One region of the Actinomyces sp. oral taxon 171 str. F0337 genome, then DNA from elsewhere that is predicted to be linked to it. Evidence: riboswitches for the same ligand, from Rfam matches in the RefSeq annotation. Region 1 holds a riboswitch; the other holds the start of a gene.
What was found. Region 1 has a riboswitch for S-adenosylmethionine ahead of FBF36_RS00705 (methionine ABC transporter ATP-binding protein). Riboswitches for the same ligand answer to the same signal wherever they lie in the genome.
Positions count from the first base shown of each region.

Region 2: it holds a riboswitch for S-adenosylmethionine, as region 1 does, so the genes downstream of both, FBF36_RS08115 (methylenetetrahydrofolate reductase) here and FBF36_RS00705 (methionine ABC transporter ATP-binding protein) in region 1, are expected to answer to the same signal.

Region 1 covers NZ_CP040005.1:157,982-165,538, reverse strand. Annotated here, with positions in the region: gene FBF36_RS00725 (FtsX-like permease family protein) at 1-623, opposite strand, end outside; gene FBF36_RS00720 (ABC transporter ATP-binding protein) at 620-1,339, opposite strand; gene FBF36_RS00715 (MetQ/NlpA family ABC transporter substrate-binding protein) at 1,780-2,640, opposite strand; gene FBF36_RS00710 (methionine ABC transporter permease) at 2,769-3,482, opposite strand; gene FBF36_RS00705 (methionine ABC transporter ATP-binding protein) at 3,479-4,657, opposite strand; SAM riboswitch class I at 4,651-4,740, opposite strand; gene FBF36_RS00700 (alpha/beta hydrolase) at 4,977-5,972, shown strand; gene FBF36_RS00695 (low molecular weight protein-tyrosine-phosphatase) at 5,977-6,534, opposite strand; gene pheA (prephenate dehydratase) at 6,794-7,557, opposite strand, start outside.
Region 2 covers NZ_CP040005.1:1,842,621-1,850,177, reverse strand. Annotated here, with positions in the region: gene FBF36_RS08135 (BCCT family transporter) at 1-1,697, shown strand, start outside; gene FBF36_RS08130 (RNA-binding S4 domain-containing protein) at 1,732-1,998, opposite strand; gene FBF36_RS08125 (right-handed parallel beta-helix repeat-containing protein) at 2,185-4,689, shown strand; gene FBF36_RS08120 (hypothetical protein) at 4,765-5,133, shown strand; SAM riboswitch class I at 5,198-5,291, shown strand; gene FBF36_RS08115 (methylenetetrahydrofolate reductase) at 5,287-6,501, shown strand; gene metE (5-methyltetrahydropteroyltriglutamate--homocysteine S-methyltransferase) at 6,498-7,557, shown strand, end outside.

The sequences.
Region 1 (7,557 bases):
ATCCGTCGCCCCACACCCATGCGCCGTCGCCCACTCGGGGCCGCATCGCGAACCGCCTCCACGGCGGGCGTCCTCACCGCGGCGCGCGCCGGGCCCACGGCCCCCAGGACCGCGACGGCGACCACAACCACCATGGTGAGCAGCAAGGTCATCGGCGTCTGGGCGACCTCGATCCGCCCCATACGCGCCGCTGCCAGGCGGGTGAGCACCGAGGCAAAGGGCTGGGCCGCCACCTGCCCCAGCAGGATCCCGGGCACACAGGCCACCAGGCCCAGCACCGCCACGGTGGCAAGGACGGCGGCGAGCACCTGGCGGGGCAGGGCGCCAGCCAACCGCCACAGGGCCCAGCTCGTGCGCAGTGCCTGCACGCAGGACTGCCCGACGACGGCCACCACCGGAACCGTCACCATCGCCGTGTAGAAGGCGACCGAGATACCGGGAACGACGAGCTCGGCCGGGTCCACGCCCGCCGCCCGCGCCGCGGCGACGACGTCGGGACGAGTGACGGTCATGCGGTGCACCAGGCAGACATTGATGAGCCCCGCGGCAAGAGCCAGCACCGCCACCGTCCCCGACCAGGCCCGCCACTGGGCGGCCAGGGCGCGCAGCGTGTAGCGGGTCATGCCGCAGCTCCCGTCTGGTTGACGGCGGCCAGCAGCTCGTCGGGGGTGGCACCGCGGCGGCGGTCGACGATACGGCCATCGCGCATGATGAGTACGCTCTCCGCCAGGGCTGCGGCCCCCAGGTCGTGCGTCACAAGGACGACGGCGGCCCCATCGTCGGCCAGGCGCCGCAGCTCGGCCAGGACGAAGGCGGCCGAGCGGGTGTCCAGGGCCCCGGTGGGCTCATCGGCGAAGACGACCGGTGGACGACGGTAGAGGACCCGGCCCAGGGCGACGCGCTGCTGCTCGCCGCCCGAGAGCGTGGTCGCGACCGCGTCGGCGCGCGACTCCAGTCCCAACCCGGCCAGGACCTCCCGCACCCTCACCGAATCGGGGCGCCGTCCGGCCAGAGTGTCGGATATCGTGATGTTCTCCCGCACCGTCAGGTAGGGCACGAGGTTGTAGGCCTGGAAGACGAAGCCCACCCGGTCGCGGTAGAGCTCGGCCACCCGCGCCGCCGGGAGCCCGCCGAGGTCGCGCCCCATGAGCGAGACGCGGCCCGACGTCGCCGGCTCCAGCCCGGCCAGGCACAGCAGCGCCGTCGACTTGCCCGAGCCGCTGGGGCCGACCAGTGCCGTCACCCGCCCCGGCATCATCGTGCAGGAGATGCCGTGCAGGATCTCGATCGGTTCCCCGCCGGGGGTCGGGAAGGACTTGCGCAGATCGCGCGCCTCCACAGCGGCCGGAACGACCGCGCCTCCGACACCGATGGCACCACTCGCCCCATCCGCACCGCCCAGGCCACCAAGATCTCCGGTTGTACGTCCCCGCATTGGCTGAGCCGACCGGCCCTGCTGTGTCCGTTCACGTCGAGCTGCCATGGCCCTGAACCGTCCTCTCACCTGCAAATCCACCGGTACCGCTGGACGCCGTCGGGCGCCCGCGGTTCAACCTAGGCGGACACTTGGGTCCCAGGACCCGCAGACCGCGAACTGTCCACAGATGATGACAACCGGACCCACCGACAACGCGGCGGGGACATTCTGCGCGGCCGGGTGCCCCCGGCCGTGTCGAAGGCCCCGACCACGACAACACAAGGGCCGGTCGCGGTCAGCCCTTCGACCAACCACGCCCGGCCCCGCACACGGACCTGTGACAGGCCCGCAGCCTTACGACATCAGAACGCCGCGACGACGGCCCCGTCGGGCCAGGTCTTGTTGATGTAGTCACGCAGCTTCTCATCGTTGAGGAGCTTGGCGAGCTTCTTGAGGTACTCGTTGTCCTTGTCGTCCTTGCGCACGACGAGCTGGTTGGGGTACTCGGAGTCCTTGCCGCCCTTCTCCAGGACGAGCGCGTCCTTCTTGGGGTTCAGCCCGGCGTCGATGGCGTAGTTGCCGTTGATGACCGCGGCCTCGGCGTCCGGCATCGACTTGTAGACCTGGGCGCCGTCGACCGTGGTGAACTTCAGCTTCTTGGGGTTGGAGGTCACGTCGGTGTCGCTGGGTAGCTCGGCGGACTTGTCCAGCTCGATGAGCCCGGCCTGGGCCAGGAGCTTGAGGCCGCGGGCCGTGTTGGCCGGGTCGTTGTTGAGGACGATCGTGCCGCCCTCCTTGATCTCCTTGACGTCCTTGTAGCCCTTGGAGGTGTAGATGCCCATGGGCTCGATGTGGACGTCGGCGATGGAGACGAAGTCGTAGCCCTTCTCCTTGTTCTGCTGGGCCAGGAAGTTGGGGGTCTGGTAGAAGTTGGCGGCCAGCGAGCCGTCCTCCAGCGAGGAGTTGGGGGTCTGGTAGTCGTTGATCTCCTTGATGTCCAGCTTGATACCGGAACCCTTGGTGAGGTTGTCCTGGACCCACTTGAGGATCTCGACGTGGGGCTTGGGGGTGGCACCGATGGTGATCGTGGCGGTGTCGCCGTCGACCTTGATGCCCTGGACGTCGCCGCCCTTACCGGACTTGGAGCAGGCGGCCAGGGTGAGGGCGGCGGCGGTGGCCAGGCCGCCGGCGATGACGGTGCGCCGGGAGATGGAGGAGGACATGGTGGTTCCTTTCGCGGGGCCGGGCGGCCCCAGTGACGGGAGGGAGGAAAGGCTTGACAGTGCTGGGGCCGACGACGTGGCCGACCGGTTCCAGGCGGCTCAGCGCGCTTACCCGGCTGGTGATCGCCTCAGCGGTGGTTCACCAGCCGGCTGAGCATGTCGCCGACGAGCTGGATGATGCCGACGATGAGGACGATGACGACCACGGTGATGACCATGACGTCCACCTGGTTGCGCTGGTACCCGTACTGGATGGCGAGGTCACCCACGCCGCCGCCGCCGACGGCGCCGGCCATGGCGGAGTAGCCCAGGAGGGTGATGATGGTGACGGTGGCCGACTGGATGAGGATCGGCAGGGCCTCGCGCACGAGGACGCCCCAGGTGATCTGCAGGCCGGAGGCACCCATCATGAGGGCCGCCTCGACCTTGCCGTGATCGACGTCGTTGATGGCCGTCTCCACCAGGCGCGCGTAGAAGGGGATCGCGCCGATGGTCAGCGGGACGCAGGCCGCCTGCCACCCCAGGGAGGTGCCCACGAGGATCCGGGTGATCGGGATGAGGGCCACCATGAGGATGATGAAGGGCATGGAGCGTCCGATATTGACGATCTGCGAGAGCACCCAGTACAGGGGCGGGTTGCGGAACTGGCCCCGTTTGCCGGTAGAGACCAGGGCGAGCCCCAGCAGAAGCCCGAGGACAACCGTCACGGCCCCGGAGACGAAGGTCATCGACAGGGTCTCAACGAGGGCGTAGCCGAGCTTGTTCTGGATGGCCGGGTTGTCGAACCAGGTGCGACTGCTCGGCACCGCGGCCTGGGTCAGCGGAAGGAGGATCGAGTTCATGAGCGGACCTCCGCAGCAATACCGGCGTGACGCAGGGTGCTCACGGCCTGTTCGGTGTCGGATCCGGGGACGGTGACGGCCAGGCGCCCGATCTGGGCCTGCCCGATCGTCTCGAAGACGCCGGCGGCGATGTCCCCGCCGAGCTCGGCGACCATGGACATGAGGGCGACGGCGGCCGGCTGGCCCGGGTGGGCGGTGATGGAGACGTCGATGACGCTCTCCCCGTGGGCGACGGCGGCCTCAGGCACCTTCGGGAAGGGCACGATCTCGCGTGAGAGCCGGGAGCCGACGTCGAGCACGATGTCCTCCAGGCGACCGCTCTCGACGATCTGCCCGGCCTCGAGCAGGCTGACGGAGTCGCAGACCTGGCGGACCACGCTCATCTCGTGGGTGATGATGATGACGGTCAGGCCCAGGGTGTCGCGAACGTTCTTGATGAGGTCGAGGATGGAGCGGGTGGTCTCCGGGTCCAGGGCGGAGGTGGGCTCGTCGCACAGGAGGACGGCCGGGTCGTCGGCCAGCGCCCGGGCGATGCCGACGCGCTGCTTCTGACCGCCGGAGAGCTGGGAGGGGTAGGAGGCGCCGCGGTCGGCCAGGCCCACGAGGTCGAGCATGCGCCTGACGATCGGGTGACGCCTCCCGCCGGGGACGCCCGCGAGCGCCAGCGGGTAGGCGATGTTCTGCGCCGTGGTGCGCTGGTCGAGAAGGTTGGCGTGCTGGAAGACCATGCCGATGCGGCGTCGGGCCTCACGCAGCTGACCGGGCGACAGGGCGGTCATGTCCTGGCCGGCGACGCTCACGTGACCACTGGTGGGGCGCTCCAGGGAGGTCAGGCAGCGCACGAGCGTGGACTTGCCGGCCCCGGAGGTGCCGACGATGCCATGGATGGAGCCGGCGGCGACGTCGAGGCTGAGCCCGTCCAGGGCCCGCACCTCCTTACCGCTGCGCAGGCGGTAGACCTTGTGGACGTCCCGCAGGGAGATCATGGGGGCGTCGGCGGAGCCGTCCTCCTCGGCGTCGGTGCTTGCGGCCTCGGGGCTCTCAGGTTCGGTGTCCCGGGGCTCGGCGCTCACGCCCTCCCCGGGCTCGACGCGCGGGGAGTCGGAGGAGTCGTTCTCCTCGGACCGGCCGGGCTCGGCGGTCGACTGTTCGCTTGTGCTCACGTATTCCTCCATCGTTCCTGGCGGAAGCACCCGCACCATGAAGGGGGTTGCTGCAATGTCGTCGAGCCAGGTCTCTCGGTTGCTCTGGATGGCCGCGAATAACTTACGCAGCGCCGCCTTCGCGACGCAAGCGACGCCACTGCCAAGGGACCGAGGTCACGCCCGCACCCGGCGGCAGGGACCACTGTGCGGGCCGGGTCCGCGGCCCGCCGGTCCCTCCCTGCCGCTCGACCCGGCCGTGATCGGCGTTTCAGCAACATCCTGGCTATTCCCAGGTCGCGTGTCGGCGACGCTACTCGCACTGCACAGGGCGACGTGCTTGGATCTGCCCATGAGTGCGACCTCAGAGCCGACCGCCCCCGACATCCTGGGTGAGCCGTGGGTGGCCCGCCGCATCCCGGTGACCGAGTCGCCCACGAAGGCCCCCGGCGCCGATCACGCCGTGCTCGTCTTCCAGCGTGAGGCGGCCGGTCGGGCCAGCCGGCCACGGCACTCGCGCGCGGTGCTCTATCTGCACGGCCGCAGCGACTACTTCTTCCAGACCCACCTGGCGCAGGCCTACCTCGACGCCGGTTTCGAGTTCTACGCGCTGGACCTGCGGGCCTGCGGGCGGGCCGGTACCGGGCACGCCTCACCGCACGACGTGCGCGACCTGCGCGTCCATGACGAGGAGATCGCCGAGGCCCTGCGCATCATCCGCTCCGAGCACGGGCACGACGTCGTCGTCCTCAACGGGCACTCGACCGGCGGACTGCAGGCGGTCATCTGGGCGGCCGACCACCCCGGGACCGTGGACGCGCTCGTCCTCAACTCCCCGTGGCTGGACCTGCGCGGATCGGCGCTGGTGCGCTCCTACGGCTCGGCCTGCGTGGACCTTGTCTCGCGACGGGACCCCGAGCGGGTCATCGGCGAGCCGGGCAGGGGCGATGAGGACAACTACGTGGCGGCCCTCCACCGGCGCTGGCGCGGAGAGTGGGACTGGGACCTGGCGCTCAAGCCGACGCCGTCCTTCCCGGTGCGGGCCGGGTTCCTGGCGGGGATCCGGCGTCTGCAGCGCGAGGTCCACCACGGGCTGGGGATCCGCGTGCCGATCCTCGTGTGCTGCTCAACGGCCAGCAGTGGCGTCAAGGCGACCCTGGAGGAGGCGCAGCGCTCCGACGTCGTCCTCGACGTGGAGCAGATCATCGACCGCTCCCAGTACCTGGGCGATGACGTGACCGTCCGCCAGATTCCCGAGGGCGTCCACGACCTGGCCCTGTCCGGGCCGCTGGCGCGTGCCGAGTACCTTCAGGCCGTCATGCGCTGGCTGGACAACCGCCTGCACTGAGCCGTCAGTCGAGGAGCGCGGCGAGCTCGTCGGCGAGCTCATCACTGACCCGTTCGACGACCTCCAGGGTGTCGACGAAGTCGGCCATGGTGCCGTACCAGGGGTCGGGCACGTTGAGGACGCTGCGGGAGGCCCCGCCCGCGACGACGGCCTCGGCCTGCTGGGCGGAGGCCGGGTCGAGCTCGCGGTACATGCGGATGCGGGTGGGCTCCGCCCCGAGTCCCGCGGCGCGGCGCTGGAGGACGTTCCAGTGGGAGTCGGTCATGGCCAGCAGGAGGTCGGCCTCGGCGATCTCGGCGTCGGTGACGCGGTGGGCGGTGTGGGAGGCGATGGCGCTGTCCGTGGCGCGCGAGACGTCGTCGGCGCCGGCGCCGTAGCCGGCCTCGGTCAGGACACGGCGGGCCCGGGAGTCGATGGGGTTGCCGCGCTCCTCGTCGGAGACGCCGGCGGAGGTGACGGTCACGCCGCCCGGTCCGGAGTCGGGGATGCCGGCGGCGGCGAGGCGGTCGCGCAGGACGATCTCGGCCGTGGCGGAGCGGCAGATGTTGCCGGTGCACACCATGATGACGCGGTAGGGACCCGCGCCGCGGGGGCCGGGTAGCGAGGCGGGCGCCGGGGCGGTTGAAGAGGTGGAGGCTGCGGAGGTTGTCTCGGTGCTGGCGTCGGAGGAGCTCACGCCCCCGAGCCTTGCGCACGCCGCGGTCGCCTGTCCACTGAGGTCGACTGAGGTGAGGCGTCCGCGCGTTCGTACCCTCCACCCCTCGAATGCGCGGCATGAGGTACGAACGCGACGTCGGCAAGAGGCCACTGCGGGGCCCCGGCTAGAGCGCGCGGCCCTCGAGGACGTCGGCGACCCAGGAGCGGGCCACGACGAAGTCCTTGTCGCTGGTGCCGGCCAGGACCGCCGTCGGGCGGGCGTCCAGCCGCGGGTAGGAGCCCAGGAACCGCACCACCGGGCAGGTGCGGTGCAGCCCGATGAGGGCCGCCTGGACCCGCTCCTCGCGCACGTGCCCCTCAACGTCGATGGAGAAGCGGTAGCGCCCCAGGGAGTCGCCCACGGGCCGGGACTCGATGCGTGAGAGGTTGACGCCGCGGGCGCTGAACTGCTCGAGCATGTCCAGCAGCGCGCCGGAGCGGTCGTGGGGGAGGTGGACGAGCAGGGTGGTCTTGTCGGCGCCGGTGGGCTCACCCGCGCGGCCGGGCCGGGTCACCTTCACGAAACGGGTGACGGCGTCGGGGTTGTCCGCCACGCCCCCGGCTATGACCTCCAGCCCGTACTCCTTGGCGGCCAGCGGGTTGCACAGGACGGCCTGGAACCCGGTGTCCCCGTCGGTGGTGGCCAGCGCGCGGGCGGGCGCCGACGTGGAGGTCCCGGCCACGTACACGGCCTCGGGGAGGTTCTGGTGGACCCAGCCGCGGCACTGGGCCCAGGCGTGCGGGTGGGTGGAGATGGCGCGCACGTCCTCCAGGCGGGTACCGGGCCGGCCGGCCAGGACGAAGGTGATCGGCACGGCCATCTCGGCGGCGATGACCAGGGGCGTGGAGGCCACGAGGTTGTCCAGCGTGGCGTTGACCCCGCCCTCGA
Region 2 (7,557 bases), 1.4 Mb from region 1:
CGATCAGCAACTTCGGCTGGTTGTTCGTCCTGTCCTCGACCCTCTTCGTCGTCTTCGTCATCTTCGTCGCGGCCTCCCGGTTCGGCAAGATCCCCTTGGGCGGGGACGCCGAGGAGCCCGAGTACTCCACCGGCTCGTGGGTCTCCATGATGTTCGCGACCGGAATGGGGATCGGCCTGATTTTTTATGGAGTCGGTGAGCCGCTCTACTTCTACATGTCGCCTCCGCCGGACACCGTCGATCCTCAGACGGCCAAGGCGGCCAGCACCGCCCTGGGGACGGCCATGTTCCACTGGACCATCTACCCGTGGGCGATGTATGCACTGGTAGGGCTCGGAATGGCTTACGGAACCTACCGTCTTGGACGTTCCCAGCTCTTCTCCGCCATGTTCACCTCCTTGTTCGGGCGTCAGGCCATCGACGGGGTCGGTGGACGCATCATCAACATTCTGGCGATCGTCGCAACCCTGTTCGGATCCGCCTGCTCCCTGGGACTGGGGGCTCTGCAGATCGGTGGAGGCATGGTGTCGACCAATCTGGTCACCAAGTCCACCCCCGCGATGATGGTCGGCATCATCGCGATTCTGACGGCCTGTTTCGTGGCGTCCGCCATCTCCGGCATTGAGAAGGGCATCCAGTGGCTGTCGAACATCAACATGGTGCTGGCTGTGCTTTTGGCGATCATCGTCTTCGTCGGCGGCCCCACCCTGTTCATCCTCAACATCATTCCCTCGGCGATCGGTGACTTCATCGACGAGCTGCCCGCCATGGCCTCGCGCACGGCGGCCGTCGGGAATCAGGACATGTCCGAGTGGCTGTCCTCCTGGACGATCTTCTACTGGGCCTGGTGGATCTCCTGGACGCCCTTCGTGGGGATGTTCATCGCCCGTATCTCGCGTGGCCGTACCATCCGGCAGTTCGTCACCGGGGTCATGCTCGTCCCCTCAGTCGTCTCCCTCATCTGGTTCGCCATCTTCGGTGGCGGCGCCATTGGACTTCAGGAGCGTGCCGAGCGCTCTGGCAGGGCAGCGGACGCCCTCGTCCATTTCAAGGCCGACGGCACACCCGACCTGAACTTCGACACCATCCTGTTCGACCTGCTCAATGTCATGCCTGTTCACAAGGTGGTCCTCATCGTCCTCATGGTGCTGGCAGTCGTCCTGGTGGCGATCTTCTTCGTCACCGGCGCCGACTCGGCCTCGATCGTCATGGGAGGGCTCTCGGAGAACGGCGCGACCGAGCCGAGCCGTTTCACGGTCGTCTTCTGGGGCGTGGCCACCGGTGGTGTGGCCTCAGCCATGCTGCTAGCCGGAGGGGATGATCCGCGCGAGGTCCTCACCGGCCTGCGGGACATCACGATCGTGTCAGCCCTGCCCTTCGTCTTCGTCATGCTGCTGCTGTGCGTCTCACTCTACAAGGACCTGAACAACGACCCCATGCTGCTGCGGCACTCGCTGGCCAACCAGGTCCTGGTCGACTCGGTCACGACCGCGGTCACGACCGCCAATGAGCCGCATGAGGTTGAGACCATCGAGCTGCACACCAGCCTGTCGTCGACCACCGACAGCGACGACGGGGACGGTGAGAGTAGCGAGGCCGGCACCGGCGAGACCGCCGCAGAACCGAAGTCCGATATCCGCGCCGTCGACGGCGCGGATGACTCACCGACAGGATCCGATCAGGGGCAGGACGGCTAGGCCGTTCGACTGCTCCTGGTACTGGGGTCCGGGCTCATTGCCCGGGCCCCAGCTGCTTGACGGCGGCGCCCACCTGGTCTGCGGGGTGATCGACGACAACCACGTCACCGTCGGCCAGGTGGTGCCCGCGACGCGTCTCAATGGCGCCGTTGACGGTGACGTCGCCGGACTGGATGGCGATGCGTGCCTGCGCACCGTCCTCCACCAGGCCAGCCAGCTTGAGGAACTGTCCGAGCCTGATGCTTCCAGCCACTGAGACGACCGGGTACCGGGATGCCCGCTGGGATGTTACATGCGTCATAGGTTGATCCTTGCAGAAAGCACGTGAGTCGTGCACATCAGGGCAGGTAGCACCTTAGGAAGGTGGTCTGTGAGGTCGCTAGTGAGAGAAGCGTCTCTCGGAAGTATGCGGATATAACGGATGCCAAATATAATTTATCACGGTAGGGTAACGACGTTCTTATCACACTACGGAGACGGAGACACCATGAAGCGTCGAATCGTCGCCCAGATGGCGATACTCGCTCTATCGCTGTCGGCGCCTGTTCTGGCTGTGACTCATGCGCCAGAAGCAGCCGCTGCGGACGGCAACACCATTCACGTCTCGGCCGAGGGTGGCTCGGACGCGGGAGACGGATCCGCTGCCAAGCCCCTCCAGACCATTGGGGCCGCCCTGAAGAAGGCCGGCGGCGGAGACACCATCGAGCTGGCCAACGGCACCTACCGTGAGGGTGAGCTCGCCGTGGACAAGGGCGTGACCATCAAGGCGGCCGAAGGTGCCAAGCCGGTCCTCACCGGCGCCGAGGTCCCCGCCAGCTGGAACGCCGGCGGTGACGGAAAGTGGTCCACTGGCAAGGACATGGTCCGCTTCTGCACGGTCTGCACCATCAATGCCGACCCCACCAAGGAAGGGATCGCCGCCCACCCCGAGCAGGTGTTCGTCGACGGCAAGCCCCTGACCCAGGTGCTCAGTCGCGACGAGGTCACCGAGTCCACCTTCTACGTCGATGACCCCGACCCGGTCACCCTGAACAACCCGCACAACAACCAGGCCGGCTACAAGGCCAAGCCGCACCGGGGCACCTCCTACGTCATCGGCGTCGACCCCAACCAGCACCAGGTCGAGGTGGTTCAGCACTCTCGCGCCCTGTCCTTCAACGCCGACAACATCTCCCTGTCAGGGCTGACCGTGGAGAAGTACTCCGCGGTACAGCGCTGGGACTACAACGACCCTGAGATCGGCACCATCTCCGGTGGTGGAATGATCGTGGCCGCACATGGTGCTCCTCGTATCGAGAACTCCACCTTCCGCTACTCCTCGACCGCCGGAGCGCTGCAGGTCATCGACTCGACCAACGCGGTCGTGTCGAACAACCTGTTCGAGAACAACGGCTCCAACGCCTTCGGCATCAATGACTCCAGCGGAGCCAAGGTGGAGAACAACCTGTGGAGGAACAACAACACCTCCGGCTTCATCACGAAGGACTGTGGTGCCTACTGCACCCTGGCCGATACCAAGATCACCCACTCCAAGAACATCCGCTTCGCCAATAACACGGTGGACTACTCGGCCACCGGTGTGGACATCTCCGACCCCACGGCCTATGACCAGAACCGGGCCGCGGGCGTCTGGTTCGACGAGGGCGTGATCGACTCCGAGATCGTTGGCAACTACTTCGTCAACGTCCCGGTGGCGGTCTTCAACGAGGTCTCCTCCAACAACCTCATCGCCTCCAACATCGTGGCCGGAGCCGGTATCGGCATCCACGTCTCCGGGTCCAATGACACCCGCGTGTGGAACAACACCGTCTCCCATGCGCTCACCAGCCTGTGGGTCCAGGAGGACACCCGTTCCGACGGCTGCAACGCCCGCAACGCTCAGGGTGTGTGCACCCAGGTTCAGAAGTGGAGCGCCGAGCACGGACTGAGCTGGGACGCCACCAACACCACGGTGATGAACAACATCTTCTCCTCCGAGCAGACCACCCCCATGCCCGGGGACCCGTGGCGCTACTCGGCCATGGTTCAGGTCCTCGGTGGGGCCAACCAGGACGGTTCCGGCGCGGTCTACGCCAACGAGATGGTCACCACCATCGACTACGACGCCTACTACCGCCACGAGAACCCTCAGACCCTGTCCACCACGGTCCTGTGGAACTGGGGCCCGGACCGCAAGACCCAGTCGGTCAACGCCGAGAAGCTCTCCGACTTCACGGCCAGCTCGAGCGTCAAGGCTGCAGGTAAGGAGTCCAACGGTCTGGACCTGCACGGCTCTCCGGAGAACAACCCGTTCTTCGTCAAGGAGTCGGCCAACCCGATGGACAAGACCTCGGACTTCCACCTCAAGGAGGGAAGCCCCGCCTCCGGCAACGGCCACGCCCTGCCCGAGGACATCGCCAAGACCCTCGGCGTCAATGCCAACGTCGCCGTGGACCGCGGTGCACTGGTCAACGTCGCCTGGGGCGGTGGCGCCGTTCCCGGTGCCGGCGACACCCCCGCCGACAACGGTGGCAACAACGGCGGCAATGCCAATAACAATGCCAATAACAATGCCGGCAACAACAACGGCGGCAAGGGAGACAACGCTGGCAACAACGGCGGCAACAACAACGGTGGTAATGCCAACAACAACGCCGGGGGTAACGGCGGGAAGAGCGGCAACCAGCCCTCCACCGCTGTCTCCCCGAACACCAACGGCTCCACCGCCGCCGACAGTGCTACCAGTGGTAGTGCTACCGGCACCGCCGGGCAGGGCGCGCAGACCGCCAGCCCCTCTGGCTCCAAGGCGGGTGCTGGGCAGAAGAACTCCGGCATCGCCAAGCCTGGCGGCAACGCTCAGGCCGGTCAGGGCCAGGCCGCTGCAGCTGCAGCAGCTACCGGTGGTGGTCGCCTTCCGCTCACCGGCGCCAGCATGACCGCCATTGTCCTGGCGGTGGCCGCCATCGCCCTGGGCGGCGGATTCGTCCTGGTGCGTCGCCGCATGTCCAGCTGATCAGTGCCGGCCTCGGGGTGGAAGCGCAGAGAGAACGAGCTTGTGAGGAGCCCGGACAGCCCGGATCATCGCACTGTGTCTCAACCGCTCGCCATCACCGTCGGTGACTACTTCCCAGTGGGGGAGAGGATGCACCGGCTCACCCCGAGGCTGGCCCAGGCCACCAACACAGCACGCTCCGTCCTGATAGAGATCGCTCAGCACCGTGAGGTCATCACCTACGGCGAGCTCAGTGACTCGATCGGACGGAGCGTGCTGCCGCGTCATATGGGGCCGTTGCTCTCCATGATCAGCCACGACTGCGCTGCTCGAGGCGAACCGAGCCTGGCCTCCCTGGTGGTCTCGGCCGCCACCGGAGAGGTCAGCACCGGGGACTCGAGCTGGGCCCCGCCAGAACGGCGGGCCTGCTGGGCGAGATGGGATGGGAACCGGGACGGCGACTGAGCGGAGCAGTTCTCGCTATGTGGGACGCAGGCGAGGGTGGGAAACAGTCGTGGTTTGATACGCTCGACCATCCAGAGCGGCCGAGAGACCTGGTTCCATGACGCCGCAGCAACCCGGTACGCGGGTGCTTCAGCCAGGATCGATGGAGACGATGTGCGAGACAACGAGCCCACTGATGAGCCAACCGCCGCGGCAGGGAGCTGCGGTGACGGCCTGAGTAACGCCGACCCCGGAACCGTCCGGCCGTTGCCCACCGTCAGCCTGGAGCTCTTCCCGCCACGTCCGGGTAAGGCCGCCTCGGCCACCTGGGGCCGCATTGACAGGCTTCTTGCCACCGGACCCGACTTCGTCTCGGTGACCTACCGCCCCACCTTCGTCTCCGACCCCGCAGGAGGCAACAGCGACGGGGGTCATGAGGGGAGTCCTTCGAAGCCGGCAGCGGGCCGGTGCGACGTCGCGCCCCGCGTGCGCGTGGCCCAGGAGCGGACCAATCCGTCCGAGTGCGTGCTCGCCCACGTTCTGGAGTCCAGCACCATTCCCCTCATGGCGCATCTGACCTGTATCGGCTACTGCAAGCAGGAGGCCGTCGACATCGTCACCCGCTTCCTTCGTATGGGGGTGCGGCGCTTCCTCGCCCTGCGCGGTGACCCCCCAGCCGGTACCCGGGCCGACGACGTCGCTGGGGAGCTGCGCCATGCCGACGACCTCGTCCGGGTCATCCGGGAGGTTGAGGCCGACTTCTTCGGAGACGGCAGGCGCCACGTCACGATCGCCGTGGCCGCCTACCCGGCCGCTAATGACCATATCGAGGCCATCGAGGTCCTGGCCGCCAAACAGGCCGCCGGAGCCGACCTGGCGATCACCCAGGTGTTCTACGACGCGGCCGACTACGTGGCGCTGACCAACGCGGCCTCCTACGCGGGTGTGAGCATCCCGATCCTCCCCGGGGTGATCCCTCTGACCGACCTGCGTCGGCTCACCCGTCTCGAGGCACTCACCGGGGTGCGCGTGCCCGAGAGCCTGCGATCCTCACTGGGATCGGCCAGCGGCGCCACCCTCGTGGAACGCGGTATCGGCGCGACGCTCGACCTGGCCACTGCGCTGCTGCGCGCCGGGGCTCCCGGACTGCACCTGTACACCTTCAACCGCACTCGGCCGGCCCTCGACGTCATCAGCCACCTGCGTCTGGGTGGCATCCTGGCCGGAGCCGCGCCCGACCGGGAAGTGCGCGACGCCGTCGATCGCGGGTATCTCCAGGCCACCCCCGGTCGAGGCCCCTCCTTCCTGCGCTGCGGCACTCCCGGTGCAGCACTCTCTTCCCGCCACCCTGTCCAGCCCCACACCACCATCACCAAGGAGAACGCATGAGCGCCACCCCTGAGTCGGTCGCCCCCGCCTCACCGGCTGAGATCGCCGTGACGGAGTCACAGGTCCCCTCCGCCCCTCTGCCGGGGGCCACCATCCTGGGATACCCCCGCATCGGCAGGGACCGCGAGCTCAAACGCGCCGTGGAGTCCTTCTGGAAGGGGAACCTGAGCGTCGATGAGCTCAGGCACGCCGCCGCCGAGCTGCGCGGGGCGACCCGCTCGCGCCTGACGGACCTGGGGCTGACTCAGCCCGCCTCGATCCCCGCGGACTTCACTCTCTACGACCAGGTTCTTCAGGTGACTGCCACTCTGGGAGCCGCACCCGCCCGTTTCCGTGACCTGCTGAATGCCGACGGTGCCCTTGACGTCGAGGGCTACTTCACGCTGGCCCGCGGTGAGGGCGCCCGTCCGGCCCTGGAGATGACCAAGTGGCTGGACTCCAACTACCACTACCTGGTCCCCGAGATCGACGCCTCCACCCCCATCGACTACGTCGACAAAGCCATCGCCGCCCAGGTCCGCGAGGCCAGGGCCGCGGGGACCGAGGTGCGCCCCGTCGTCGTAGGACCGGTGAGCTACCTGCTCATGGCCAAGCCCTCCGACGAGGCGGCCGAGGGCTTCCACCCCCTGGACCGGCTCAGCGACGTTCTGCACGCCTACGGCCACCTCCTCATGGACCTGCACGAGGCCGGTGCCACCTGGGTCCAGCTCGATGAGCCCGCCCTGGTCTCCGACTCCTGGAACGTTGAGCGTCAGCGTGTCCTCGACGCCGTGCGCGACGCCTACACCTGGCTGGGCGCCATCGTGGAGCGTCCCCAGATCCTCGTGGCCGGAACCTACGGCTCACTGGGTGACGCCCTGCCCGTGCTCGGGCATGCCCCGATCGAGGCGCTGGGCCTCGACCTCGTGGCCGGCTCCCTGCCTGAGACCGGCGATCTGGCGGCACTGGAGGGCAAGGCCGTCGTTGCCGGTGTCGTCTCAGGACGCAACATCTGGCGCACCGACCTGAACCGGGCCATGGAAACGCTCGAGCAGCTGCGCGAGCGACTTCCCGAGG